DNA from 3 places in the Rhizobium sp. RCC_161_2 genome. Region 1 is predicted to be linked to each of the others. Evidence: riboswitches for the same ligand, from Rfam matches in the RefSeq annotation. Region 1 holds a riboswitch; each other region holds the start of a gene.

What was found. Region 1 has a riboswitch for thiamine pyrophosphate ahead of thiM (hydroxyethylthiazole kinase). Riboswitches for the same ligand answer to the same signal wherever they lie in the genome.
Region 2: linked by a shared signal. The riboswitch ahead of thiB (thiamine ABC transporter substrate binding subunit) and the one ahead of thiM (hydroxyethylthiazole kinase) in region 1 are both predicted to bind thiamine pyrophosphate.
Region 3: linked by a shared signal. The riboswitch ahead of thiC (phosphomethylpyrimidine synthase ThiC) and the one ahead of thiM (hydroxyethylthiazole kinase) in region 1 are both predicted to bind thiamine pyrophosphate.

The regions. Positions count from the first base shown of each region.
Region 1 is NZ_JBFUPL010000001.1:538,060-542,462, forward strand. It holds gene AB6803_RS02365 (3-oxoacyl-ACP reductase) at 1-508, opposite strand, end outside; gene thiD (bifunctional hydroxymethylpyrimidine kinase/phosphomethylpyrimidine kinase) at 505-1,326, opposite strand; gene thiE (thiamine phosphate synthase) at 1,323-1,958, opposite strand; gene thiM (hydroxyethylthiazole kinase) at 1,955-2,758, opposite strand; TPP riboswitch at 2,809-2,904, opposite strand; gene AB6803_RS02385 (DUF1127 domain-containing protein) at 3,149-3,295, shown strand; gene yghU (glutathione-dependent disulfide-bond oxidoreductase) at 3,877-4,403, shown strand, end outside.
Region 2 is NZ_JBFUPL010000007.1:241,725-246,127, forward strand. It holds gene thiP (thiamine/thiamine pyrophosphate ABC transporter permease ThiP) at 1-859, opposite strand, end outside; gene thiB (thiamine ABC transporter substrate binding subunit) at 867-1,895, opposite strand; TPP riboswitch at 1,945-2,061, opposite strand; gene AB6803_RS19530 (MDR family MFS transporter) at 2,133-3,668, opposite strand; gene AB6803_RS19535 (MarR family winged helix-turn-helix transcriptional regulator) at 3,886-4,403, shown strand, end outside.
Region 3 is NZ_JBFUPL010000006.1:176,837-181,239, reverse strand. It holds gene thiO (glycine oxidase ThiO) at 1-908, opposite strand, end outside; gene thiC (phosphomethylpyrimidine synthase ThiC) at 910-2,736, opposite strand; TPP riboswitch at 2,831-2,962, opposite strand; partial or broken gene AB6803_RS17415 (2-hydroxyacid dehydrogenase) at 3,028-3,219, shown strand; gene AB6803_RS17410 (alpha/beta hydrolase family protein) at 3,291-4,190, opposite strand; gene AB6803_RS17405 (LysR substrate-binding domain-containing protein) at 4,277-4,403, opposite strand, start outside.

The DNA of each region.
Region 1 (4,403 bases):
GCGACAGCAGGGCGGCCTTGGCGGCTGTGTAATCATGATAGGGCACGACCGGGTTCTGAAAGAGGTTCGTGCCGATGGTGATGACACGGCCGAAGCCTGATCTCGCCATGGAAGGGCGTGCCGCCTGGATGAGATTGAGCGCACCCTGCAGGGCGGTGTCGAGTTGCGCGGCAATGGCCGTCCAACTCAATGCGTCGAGCTTCGAACGGGCGTCGCCGTTGAAGCTGAAATCGGCAAGCGCATTGTGGACGATCGTCGTTGGTGCGCCGAAATGCGCCGTGACTTCCTCTATCAGTCTTTTCGTTTCGTCCAGGCTGCGGATATCTGCCTGGAACGCCTGGGCATGGTCGCCAAGCCGGGCGGCAAGTGCTTCGGCAGGTTCGCGGCTGGCGCGATAATTGATGGCGACTTTGGCGCCTTCGCGGGCGAAGGCTGCTGCGATCGCCGCGCCGAAGCCTCGGCCAGCGCCGGAGACGATGACGATTTGCTGATTAAGAGGCAGGCTCATTTTGTACGTCCTTCTGTGGCTGGCCATAGCGCGTGAAAATGCTGAACCGGCCCGTGGCCACTGCCAACCGAGAGCGTTCCGGCTGCGGCGACCGCGCCGGCGAGATAGTGCTTGGCGGTGGCGACTGCTTCCGTGAGCGTGGCGCCTTTGGCGATCTCGGCGGCCAGGGCGCTGGACAGGGTGCAGCCGGTTCCGTGCGTGTTTTTGGTCGGAACGCGGCTGGCTTCGAACCAGGTCAGGCCCTCGGGGCTTGCAAGCACGTCGGGGCTCTCATCGCCATCAAGGTGGCCGCCCTTGATGAGGACGGCCAATGGCCCGAGCTTCGCCAATGCTTGAGCTTGCCGCGCCATCGCCTCGCGGTTTTCAGCGACCGGTTCGTGCAGAAGGGCCGCTGCTTCTGGCAGATTGGGTGTCAGCAGCGTTGCGAGCGGAAGGAGCCGCTGGGTCAGGACATCAACGGCATCGGCGGCGAGCAGCGCGGCACCTCCCTTGGCGATCATCACCGGGTCGAGGACGATCGGAACACCTCGATGCGGAGCGAGCGCGCCGGCGACGGCCTCGGCGATGGCCGCGTTCGCGATCATGCCGATCTTGACGGCGTCGACGCGGACATCGGCAAAGATGGCCTCGATCTGATCGGCAACGAATTGCGGCGGGACGAGGTGGACGCCGGACACACCTTGCGTGTTCTGTGCCGTCAGGGCAGTTAGCGCCGCCATGCCATAGACGCCACGCGCCGAAAATGCCTTCAGGTCCGCCTGTATGCCGGCGCCGCCGGAGGGATCCGAGCCGGCGATGGAGAGTACGTTTCGGATCATTGGCGTGCTTCCCTGATAGCTTTGGCGATCTCGGCGGCTGCGGCCTGCGGGTCCGGCGTGCCGCATATGGCTGAGACGACGGCGATCCCATCAGCACCGGCTAACAGTGCTTCGGCCGCATGCCCGGCCTTCAAGCCGCCAATCGCGACCGACGGAACGGGGCAGAGATCGATCATACTGGCAAGGCCCGAAAAGCCGATCGGTTGCTTGTGGTCAGGCTTTGTCGGCGTCGCGAAAACCGGACCGATCCCGGCATAGTCCACGAGGGCGGGATCGATAGCCGCAGCAAGTGCCTCGGTCTCCACCGATAGGCCGAGGATCATTTCCGGGCCGATCCGGCGGCGGGCGGTAAGGGCGTCCATGTCGTCCTGGCCGATATGCAGGCCGTCGGCCCCGATCGCGATTGCCGCTTCGACATCGTCATTGACGATCAGGCGTGCGCTCGTGCCCGCCAGCGCCTGCTTCAGCGCCAGACCGGTTTCGATCATGCCCGCGGTCGAGGCATGCTTGTCGCGCAGTTGCACGATGGTGGCGCCACCGGCGACTGCGGCGCGGGCGGTTTCCACCATGCCGGTATCGGCGCAGAGCACCGGATCGAGGACGAGATAGAGGGAAAGATCGAAGTGCTTCATAGCGAGGTGATCCTTGCTTCGCTGTCGACCGCCTTTTCATCAAGCGCGGTCAGCGCATCAAGGAAACGCCATGAAAACGAACCGGGTCCGTCGGCTAGGCGGCCCGCCCGTTCGCCTGCCACGGCGAAGTAGGCGAGTGCCGCCACCGTTGCGGCGAGTGGCTGATCCGGTCTTGTCGCCGCGAAGGCGCCGATGAGGCAGGTGAGCGAGCAGCCGAGCGCAGTCACCTGCGGCATGAGCGGGGAACCGCCCTCGATACGGCTTGCCTTGTTCCCGTCGGTGACGAAATCCGTGGCGCCGGTAACGGCAACGATCGATCGATGTTTTTGAGCCAGCAGGATGGCGGCTTCCTCTGCCAATTCGACTGGATCGCGGCTATCGACGCCCTGGCCACGACTGGTGCCGCCGGCAAGCGCAATGATTTCCGAGGCATTGCCGCGGATGATTGTCGGCTGCAGTTCCAGCAACTGCGCGACCGATCGGCGCCTGAAGGATGTGGCATAGTGTGCCACGGGATCGAGAATCCAAGGCTTGCCCGCCTTGTTTGCCGCCTGCGCCGCCGACATCATGCCGGCCAGCCAGCCGCTGGAAAGCGTGCCGATATTGATGGTCAAGGCGCCGGAGATTTCGGCGAACTCGCCAGCCTCTTCCTCGGCATGCACCATGGCGGGCGAGGCGCCGGCGGCGAGCATCACATTGGCCGCAATGTTCATCGCGACGAAGTTGGTAATGCATTGCACCAGCGGAGGGTTTGCCCGCATGGCGGTCAACAGGCTGCCTGGAGTGGTGTGGTTTTGCATATCGCGCCTTTCGGGCGGGGCGAGACGCAAAGGGAGGCGACGCAAACAGGCCGGGACCCCGAGCGACTCCCTCCGCCAGCATGATCTGGTTCAGGTTCAAAGGGTACTTCTCAGCCCGTCATCGACGGACGCCCCTGTCTCTCATCTCCGTCTTTCTCGCAGAGAACGATTGTGCTGTCACCAGAAAATCGTCGGGCGTATCGCAATCGGGGTGAGCTGAGGCGAGCAGCACGGCGGAGTAGCTTCGCTACCCATGCGTCGATTGCATGGGTGCAGTGATACCTTAGCTATGCAAATGCCGAAGGCTTTGCACTATATCGTACTCATCGAAGCGAACGGAGCGCCAAGCACGGCAGCTCAGCTTTGAATGCCCTAGGAAAGGGGATCATCATGAACGTAGCACGCTCTTTCAATAATTGGCTCAAGTATCGTCAGACGGTCGCCGAACTGGGCCGTATGTCCACGCGCGAACTGCATGACCTCGGCATCGGCCGCAGCGAAATCCGCAACGTCGCCCGTGCGGCCGTTGTTCGCTAACAGCGTAAAACGCTGATCTACAGTCGAAATTCTGCTGGCGCCTGCTTCTTCCCGAGCGGGCGCTTTTGTTTTGCGTGCATGCCAGGCGAAGCTCGGCCTTTCGGTTGAAGGATCTGTGGCCTAGAAGCTTCCTGCTTTTCGCATAACGCATAGCTGCCTTGCAAATAAATGCCTATGAAGTAAGCAGATCTAGTGTATAGTCATACTTATCGAAGTGATGCACCTCCTCCCGCAGAGCTTCGATGATGCAGGCGCCCTTATCCTCCTCCCAAGGTCGCCTGCGGGAACAGCAGCACTCCTCCTCCCAGCTGTTGTTCGGTTCTTTTCGAAAAGCCTGCCGCACCTCCTCCCGCGGCAGGCTTTTTCGTTTTGAGCCTGCATCAATCGTGCCGCTGCCCCGGAGCTGAGTTTCGGCAGCGGCTCGGCTGGAAAGCCACTTAGATCCTGATGCGCAATTCCTGACGCCAATGTGATCCAGCCCTCTCGTAAAAATTGATCGTGTCCCCTATGTGCGTAATGAAGAACGCGCTAGATCGGTCGGTACATCGCAGTTGTATCTGCCGAAAATCAGGAGTTTGAGCATGACCGATTCTGCCGAATACACGCCGCCGAAGATCTGGGTCTGGAACAAGGCGAACGGAGGCCAGTTTGCCAATATCAACCGCCCGATCGCCGGGCCGACGCATGAGAAGGAACTTCCGGTCGGCCGCCATCCCCTCCAGCTCTATTCGCTGGGAACGCCGAACGGGGTGAAGGTCACGATCCTTCTCGAGGAGCTATTGGCTCTCGGCCATAGCGGCGCCGAGTATGATGCGTGGCTTATCAAGATCGGCGAAGGCGACCAGTTCGGAAGCGGTTTCGTCGACGTCAATCCAAACTCCAAGATTCCGGCGCTGCTGGATCGCAGCGGTCCGACCCCGATCCGGGTCTTCGAATCCGGCTCGATCCTGACCTATCTCGCCGAGAAGTTCGGCGCCTTCCTGCCGACTGAGCAGCCGGCTCGCGCCGAATGCCTGTCGTGGCTGTTCTGGCAGATGGGAAGCGCGCCCTATCTCGGCGGCGGTTTCGGCCACTTTTACGCCTATGCGCCGACGAAGATCGAATATGC
Region 2 (4,403 bases), on a different contig from region 1:
CAGGCAATGTCCCATCGATCCGCCGTGTCGCGCGGCCGCTCGTCAGCCCGTGATCGTCCGGTGCCGGCATCAGCGCCATCGCGCCGAGAATGGCGGCGGTGACGGCGATTTGCAGCAGTGACAGCGTGACGGCCCGGCCGGGATCGAAATCGAAGCGCAGCGCCTGGTAGATCGCCACCTCGATCGTGGTTGCCGCCGGGCCACCGCCGAGCGTCAGTACCAGCGTGAAGCTGGTGGCGCAGAGCATGAAGATCAGGCCGGCGATACCAGGAATGAGGCCGCGCAGCACCGGCCATTCGATGAAACGGAAGACGGAAGCGGGGCGCATGCCGAGCCCACCGGCCATCAGCCAATATTCCGCCGGCACGCGCTCCAACCCAGCCAGCATCAGGCGGGCGGCCAGCGGCAAATTGAAGAAGACATGCGCGAGCAGGATGCCCGTCAGCCCGTAAATGCTGACCGGCTGCGACAGACCGAAGCCCGTCAGCGCCTGATTGAGAATGCCCTGACGTCCCCAAATGCCGAGCAAGCCGAGCGCACCGATCAGCACCGGCAGGCCCATGGGGACGGCCATCAGCCGGATCAGCCAGAGCCGGCCGGGAAAACGCGGCTGTCGGGCTAAAGCGCGGGCGACCGGGATCGCAAGGAGGATGGAGAGCAGGGTGGAAAGCGTCGCCTGCAGCAAGGTGAAGCGCAGGACGCGGAGAAGATAGGGATCGGCAAGCGGATTGCCGCTGCCGGATCCGATGCCGGCGGCAAGCAGGGTGACGATGGCGACACCGACAAAGACAGCGATGCCGGCGAGGCTGAATGCCCCGCCGGCAATGGCATGTCGTCTCTCGGGTGCCGTCAGGATCATGTCGACGTCAGTTGGTGCTGGTGGCAGCCAGCCATTCGTCGATCCAGGCCTTGCGGTTCTTCTCGACTTCGTCCGGGCTCATCAGAAAGGTCTTGGCGGGAACGACCAGCTTGCCGAAAGCATCCGGCAGCGGCTCGGAGGTTGCCGAGACCGGCATCATCCAGTTGTTGGTCGGGATCGTGTCCTGGAAGCCCGGCGAGACCATGAACTTCAGGAAATCGCGGGCGAGATCCTTGTTCGGCGACGACTTGATCAGGCCGGCCACTTCGATCTGGATGTAATGACCTTCGGAGAAGGAGGCTGCCTGATAGCGATCGGTCTTTTCTTCGATAACGTGATAGGCCGGCGACGTCGTATAGGAGAGCACCATCGGCGCTTCGCCCTTGGTGAAGAGGCCATAGGCCTCCGACCAGCCAGGCGTCACCGTCAGGATGCGGCCCTTGAGCTTCGTCCAGGCGTCTGCCGCCTTGTCGCCATAGACCGACTTGACCCAGAGCAGCAGGCCGAGGCCCGGCGTCGAGGTGCGCGGGTCTTCGATGACGATCTTCTGCGACGGATCGCCCTCGACCAGTTCCTTCAGGCTTTTCGGCGGGTTCTTGATGGTCTGAGTGTCGTAGATCACGGCGAAATGGCCGTAGTCATAGGGCACGAAAACGTCATCCTTGAAATCGCCGGGAACCTTGAGGGCCGATGTGTCGACGCCGCTCGTGTCGAACAGGCCGGTGTCCTTGGCCTCACTGACGAGGTTGGTGTCGAGGCCGAGAACGACGTCGGCCTTGGTGCCGACACCTTCCAGCTTCAGCCGGGAGAGCAGCGCCACGCCGTCGGTGACGCTGACGTAGTTGACCGTGCAGCCGCAGGTCTTCTCGAAGGCGGCCTTGACCTTGGCGCCCGGACCCCACTCGGCGGTGAAGCTTTCATAGGTGTAGATGGTGAGCGTCTTGTCGGCGGCCTCTGCGGCCTGCGCGGCAAGAAGCGTGGTGCCGGCGGCAAAGGCCAGGCCGGCAAAGAATGTCATCAGCGATCGGTTGGGCATGGCAGCGCCTCCTCTTGGTTTCGTCTTGAACGGGAAAAGGGCGCTATGATTTCGTCACGCGTCTAATCCCTCCGCCGGTGTTAGCCGGATCAGGTTCCGCGGGTTGGCTGGTGAAAGCCTCTCAGCCAGATATCCGATTGGATACAAGGCACCCCGTTAGAGCGTTGGCAGATTTAGCCCCGTGACGAAGGGATGACAAGGGGGATGATTCCCTTGTCGATTGCGAGGATGCGCGACTTACTCGGCGGCGTGGGCAACGGCCTGGCTGTCGATCTTCTTGGTGGCGCTCGGAAGCTGGACGTTCTTCAGCGTGAGCGCTGTCAGCAGACCGGCGAAGCAGATGGCGGCGGCGGTCATAAACAGCGGGCTGAAGGCGCTGGCGTAGGCGCTGGCGACCGCTTCGCGCGTGGCGTCCGGCAGGGCGGCCATCATCTTCGGCGTCAGCTCCTTGATGTTGGGAACACCGGGGATCGAGACGCCGACATTGCCGAGCTTGGCGGCGATGATGGCGCCGTAGATGGAGATGGCGATCGAGGCGCCACCCATGCGCGACAGCGTTACGGCGCCTGTGGCCGCTCCGACGTCGCGGCTGGCGGCGGTGTTCTGGATGCCGATGACCGGCACCTGCTGGGCAAGGCCGATGCCAATGCCATGCAGCAGCATCAAGGCGCCGATAAAGGCGATCGGCGTGCCGGCATGGACCTGTGCCAGTGTGGCGAAGGCGACGGTGCTGCAGGCGGCACTGGCAATGGCAAAGGGCTTGTAGCGACCCCTCGCCGAAATCAGCCGTCCGGCCGAGAGCGAGCCGCAGACGATGCCGCCGGTCAAGAGGATGAAGAGCAGGCCGGCGACCGATGGCGACAGGCCGGTCGTCGTCTGCAAAAAGAGCGCGAAATAATTGACCATGCCGATCGCGACCGCGCCGCTGGTGATCGAGATGATCAGAAGCAGGCCGAAGGTCGGGTTGTGGAACAGCGTCAGCGGCACGATCGGCTCCGGAGCGCGGCGTTCGACGAAGACCCATGCGAGTGCTGAGAGCGCGCCGAAGGCGATAATGCCGAGGCATTGCGGCGACAGCAGCGAACCGAAGAGCTCGGTGCCGTCTGCGGCAAGCACGATGCTGGTGGTGGTGAGCGCAAGCAGGATCGCGCCGGCATAGTCGATCTTCGGCTTACGGGCCGGCTTGCGGTAGGGCAGCATGAAGGCGAGGCCGGCAAGGACAATGAAGCCGATCGGTACGTTGACGAGGAAGATCGAGCGCCAGCCGAAGAGATCGCTCATCGTGCCGCCGAGAACTGGGCCGATGGCGCCGGACGCCATCAGGACCAGGCTGGAATAGCTCTGATAGCGGGCGCGCTCGCGCGGCTCGAAAAGATCGGCGTTGACGGCGAAGATCGACACCAGGATGCCACCACCGCCGAGGCCCTGCAGGACGCGGGCGGCGATCAGCGTATCCATCGAAACAGCAAGACCGCAGACGGCCGAGCCGACGGTAAAGATCGCGATCGCGGTCATCATCACATATTTGCGGCCGAAGAGGTCGCCGAGCTTGCCATAGACCGGCATGACGGCGGACAGGGACAGCAGATAGGCAGAGCCGATCCAGCCGAAACGCTCCAGATGTCCGAATTCACCGACGATCGTCGGCAGTGCCGTCGAGACGATCTGGTTGTCGAGCGTTGCCATGAACATGGCGGTCATCAGGAAGAGAAATAGGATAAGCCGGCGGCGGTGATCCGCAACGAGCGGCGCGGGCGTAGTCTGCATGTCCATGGAACGAGAAATCCGAGCTTGCCTGGAGTGCCGCGCGTTCGACCGAACGGGCATGGGTCGCTCCAGTTCCTGAATCCGCAGCATCTTGCTTTCGGGTAGGCTATTCGAGGGCAACATGTTGCAAGGCAATATATGTGCTATTGGCATATAATTGTCAACGGCAGATGAATGCCGTTTGCATATTTTAATGTCTGCCCATCTTTGATATGCTGGCGGAATGACATCAGCAACGACCACACGAGAAATTGAAGCTACGCCGCTGCCTGAAGACGAGAACCTGCTGCGCATCGGCCAGGTGATGACGCGTATGCGCCTGATGACGGGCCGCCGCATGATCGGGCGGCTGGCGATCCAGAACGTTGCGCCGGGCCTGGAGCTTTCGCATCTCGACGTCATCGATGCTGTCAGGCGGGCGGAAGTGTCCGGTGAAGTGACCGTCGGGGCAATCGCCGAGATCCTGCGCATCGACCCCTCGCGGGCAAGCCGCATCGTGGCGGAGATGGTGACGCGCGGCGTGCTGCGCCGCAAGGCATCGCAGGCTGATGCGCGGCGCATCGTGGTGGTACTGACGACGCTCGGCCAAAGGTTGCTCGCCGAAATCCAGGCGCAGAAATTTGCCCTCATCGAAGGCATTCTCGCCGATTGGCCAGCCGAGGATATCGAGGTCTTTTCGCACCTGTTCGACCGTTTCATCGGCGGCTATGAGCATGCTTTTCAGACGCGTCTCAAGGAAAC
Region 3 (4,403 bases), on a different contig from region 1:
GGTGCCAGCAAAAAACCGTGGCGATAGAGACCATTGAGGATGACTGCGTCTCCCTCTCGCCTGACGCGCGGAAAATTATCGGGGAAGGCTGGGCGGATACCGGCGCCGGTCTCAATGACGGCGGCATCCGCAAAAGCCGGGTGCAGGGCATAGGCGGCGTTCAGCAATTCCATCAATGAACGCGCCGCGATTGGCCCGTCGAACTTGGTCTCGATCATCGTTGCGCCGACCATGAAAAGGCCGTTGCCGCGAGGCACGATATAGACGGGAATGCGTGGGTGCAGCAGCCGGACAGGCCTGATGAGTTCGACCTCATCGGTCCGAAGGTAGAGCATTTCGCCTCGCACGCCTCGCAATTCGCGGGTCTGTCCGATGCGTGCTCTGCCCGTGCAGTCGACAATATCGTCGAAATCCTGTCCGCCTGCAGTCTCGCTGACGAAGGTGACGCCTTGCCTGCCGAGCTTTTCTTGCAGTGCGCTCAACACCCGCCGCGGATCGAGATGAGCTTCGCGGGGAAAGAACAGGCCCTGCCGGAAGCGTCCGGTAAGCGCCGGTTCCAGTGTGGAAATCGCGTCTTCCTCCAGCCATTCATAACCCGTCGTGCGGCCGGCGAAGCGCTTCAGCTCACCATGATCGCGCGCCGGTGCGACCACCAGCGTTCCGTTGCGGACGATGTGTCCCGGGAGGATAGCATCCCAGCGCTCACTGGCGTCGAGGCCGCGTGAGAGCACGGCTTCCTCGGCGCTTTCACGTTCGCACCAGGGCGCGAGCATCCCGCCCGCGAGCCAGGATGCGGCGCGACCGAATCCCGGGCACGGATCGAAGACGCTCACCTCCGCACCACGCGCGCGGAGTTCATGTGCGACCGTGAGGCCGGCGACGCCGGCCCCTTTGACAAGGACGCGCATCTCAGCCGGCCGAGGGCTCGACAGCATCGACCGGCATATAGAGATCGCCACCCTCGCGGTATTTTGCCGCCATCGCCTCCAGACCTTCCTTCTGTGCCTCGGCGCGGATGTCGTGCGAAATCCGCATCGAGCAGAATTTCGGGCCGCACATGGAGCAGAAATGCGCGACCTTGTGTGCCTCTTTCGGCAGCGTCTCGTCGTGGAAGCTGCGCGCGGTTTCCGGGTCCAGCGAGAGGTTGAACTGATCCTCCCAGCGGAATTCGAAGCGGGCGCGCGACAGCGCGTCGTCGCGCAATTGCGCGGCCGGATGCCCCTTGGCGAGATCGGCGGCGTGGGCGGCGATCTTGTAGGTGATGACGCCGGTCTTGACGTCGTTGCGATCCGGAAGACCCAGATGTTCCTTCGGCGTGACGTAGCAGAGCATCGCCGTGCCGAACCAGCCGATCATCGCCGCACCAATGCCGGAGGTGATGTGGTCGTAGCCGGGTGCGATATCGGTCGTGAGCGGCCCGAGCGTATAGAAGGGCGCCTCGCCGCAGACCTTGAGCTGCTTATCCATGTTTTCCTTGATCTTGTGCATCGGCACATGGCCGGGGCCTTCGATCATCACCTGGCAATCCTTGGCCCAGGCGATCTTCGTCAACTCGCCAAGCGTTTCCAGCTCGGCAAACTGGGCCGCATCATTGGCGTCGGCGATCGAGCCGGGGCGCAGGCCGTCGCCAAGCGAGAAGGAGACGTCATAGGCGCGGCAGATATCGCAGATCTCTTCGAAATGCTCGTAGAGGAAGCTCTCGCGGTGATGATGGAGACACCACTTGGCCATGATCGAACCGCCGCGCGAGACGATGCCGGTGACGCGGTTGACGGTGAGCGGGATGTAGTGGAGCCGCACGCCGGCATGGATGGTGAAATAGTCGACGCCCTGTTCGGCCTGCTCGATCAGCGTATCGCGATAGACCTCCCAGGTCAGGTTCTCGGCAATGCCCTCAACCTTCTCCAGCGCCTGGTAAAGCGGCACGGTGCCGATCGGCAGCGGTGAGTTGCGGATGATCCATTCGCGGATATTGTGGATGTTGCGGCCGGTCGAAAGGTCCATGACGGTATCGGCGCCCCAACGTGCCGCCCAGACCATTTTCTCGACCTCTTCGGCCATCGACGAGGTGACGGCCGAATTGCCGATATTGGCGTTGATCTTGACCAGAAAATTCCGGCCGATGATCATCGGCTCGGCTTCTGGGTGATTGATGTTGGCCGGGATGATCGCACGTCCCGCCGCCACTTCCTGGCGGACGAATTCCGCCGTCACATGGTCCGGAATATGGGCGCCGAAGCTCTCGCCGTCGCGGACCATGGCCTCTGCTTGCGCCCTGCGGCCGAGGTTTTCGCGGATGGCGATAAATTCCATCTCGGGCGTGATGATGCCGGCGCGCGCATAGGCGAGCTGGGTGACGGCCTTGCCGTCCTTTGCCCGCAGCGGCTGGCGTAGCGTGGGAAATTCGGGCGTCAGCCTGTCGCCGCTGGCAAAGCCATTGTCTTCCGGGCGGACATGGCGGCCCTGATAGGCCTCGACGTCGCCACGGGCGAGTACCCAATCACGACGGAGTTCGGCAAGACCCTGCTCGATACGGATATCGGCGCCCTCGATCGTATAAGGGCCGGAGGAATCATAGACGATGACCGGCGGCTCGCCCGAGGTCGGGTGGAGGCTGATTTCGCGCATCGGTACGCGGATGTCGGGGTGGATGTCTCCGGGAATGTAGATCTTCCGGGATGCCGGCAAGGGGCCGGTGGTGACTGTCGGGGTTACATTCTTTGCGGCGATATTCATGGTTTGAGGCTCCAAGTTGCGATTGGAGACCCAGTCCTCAGCCGGAATGATGAAAAGACGCCGGCCAAGGATTCCACGCGTGAATCCATAAGCCTTTCGAGCGCTTGCACCGTCCCTACGCCAGTATGAACTGGATCAGGTTCAACGGGTCACTGCGCCACAATCGGCAAAGCCGAGTTGTCCAGCAGTATCTCAGCCCCTTGCCGGGACCCCCCTGGTGAATGTCGTGAAGGCTATGCTCTCGGTTCGGGTGATGTCAACCCCACAGGTGAAGCAATGAGACCGAAGCATGGCCGCGAGGCGCTTGATGTCTTCGAGGACGAACCCCGTGTGCCGGAGGAGCTGTTCGACGTGGACAACGTGCTTCTTGCACCGCACCTCGGCAGCGCCACACACGAGACCCGGCGGGCAATGGCCGATCTGGTGCTTGCCAATCTCGACGCCCATTTCGCCGGCATACCGCTGCCGACAGCTGTCGTCTGAAGAGCTGAAGCTGGATCTTAATGGAGAAAAGATGAGCGGACGCAACGCCGCTCATTTGATCTGTGACCTTATCAGGGATTGAATTTCTTCAGCCATTCCAGCGTTGCAGGAACCAGGTGGCTGTCGATCGTCTGCGGCCCGGTAAAGGCGTTGAAGACGTGATCCATGTCGAAAACGTCCAGACGCTCCTCGCCATCATGATAGTCGAGGAGGACCTGGCCGGATGCCGGCTGAGGCGTGACGGTCGTATCCTTGCTGCCGACAATGACTTGCAGCGGGCCGGGGTAATGCGCAATCGCCGCGATTGGGCTGGTGGTCGGCATTTCCTTGAAGAAGGACGCCTTCAGTGTGGTATCGACGCCCCAGGGCAACCTAGCGGTGATCTCCGTGTCCGGCGGGCTGGTCAATCCTTTCGCGACATTCTCTGCACCGAGGAGGTTGCCGTAGGTATAAAGCGGCGTCACCACCGGCGCCCATAAGGTCACCGATTTGACCTCCGGTCGCGCCCTGGCCACATGAGCGCCAACGAGGCCGCCCTGGCTCCATCCGAGGATAGATATCCTGGAGCCGTCGACCTTGTCGCTGGCCGTCAGCCAGTCCACCGCCGCAATGCCATCCTTGATCTGGCCGGAGAAGGTGGTGTCCGCCCATTTGCCGTCGCTCTCCCCGGATCCGCGGAAGTCGATCCTCAGGCTCGCATAACCGCTTTCGGCAAGAAGCCGGGCGCTGCGGGAAAAGACCCCGTCCTTGGTGTCCTTGATTGGCAGTTCGTCGCGCGAGCCACTAAAGCCGTGGAACATGACAACGACGGGTGCTTTGGGGTTGCTATCGATCGTCGCTAGAGTGCCGATCACCTTTTGCCCGTCGACGCTAAAGGAAACCTTCGTCTCGGCGGCGGACGCGAAACTGGAGATGGCCGCCACGGCCAGGCACACGAGCCCAAATTTGCTCGCCTTCGTCATTCCAAACATATTAAATCCTCAACGGCCACGGTGTTGCAAATACCGATGAAGACTAGAGAAAAAGGCAGTGCGGTCAAGGACAGGCCGGGGTGTTGTTACGCCGCAGTCCCACCCGTCACTTGGCGGCTTTTCCGGCTCTCATGCAGCAGCCAGTCGCGGAATGCGATGACGCTGTGTTTTTGCGACTTGCGCTCCGAATAGACGGCCCAATAGGATTCGCTG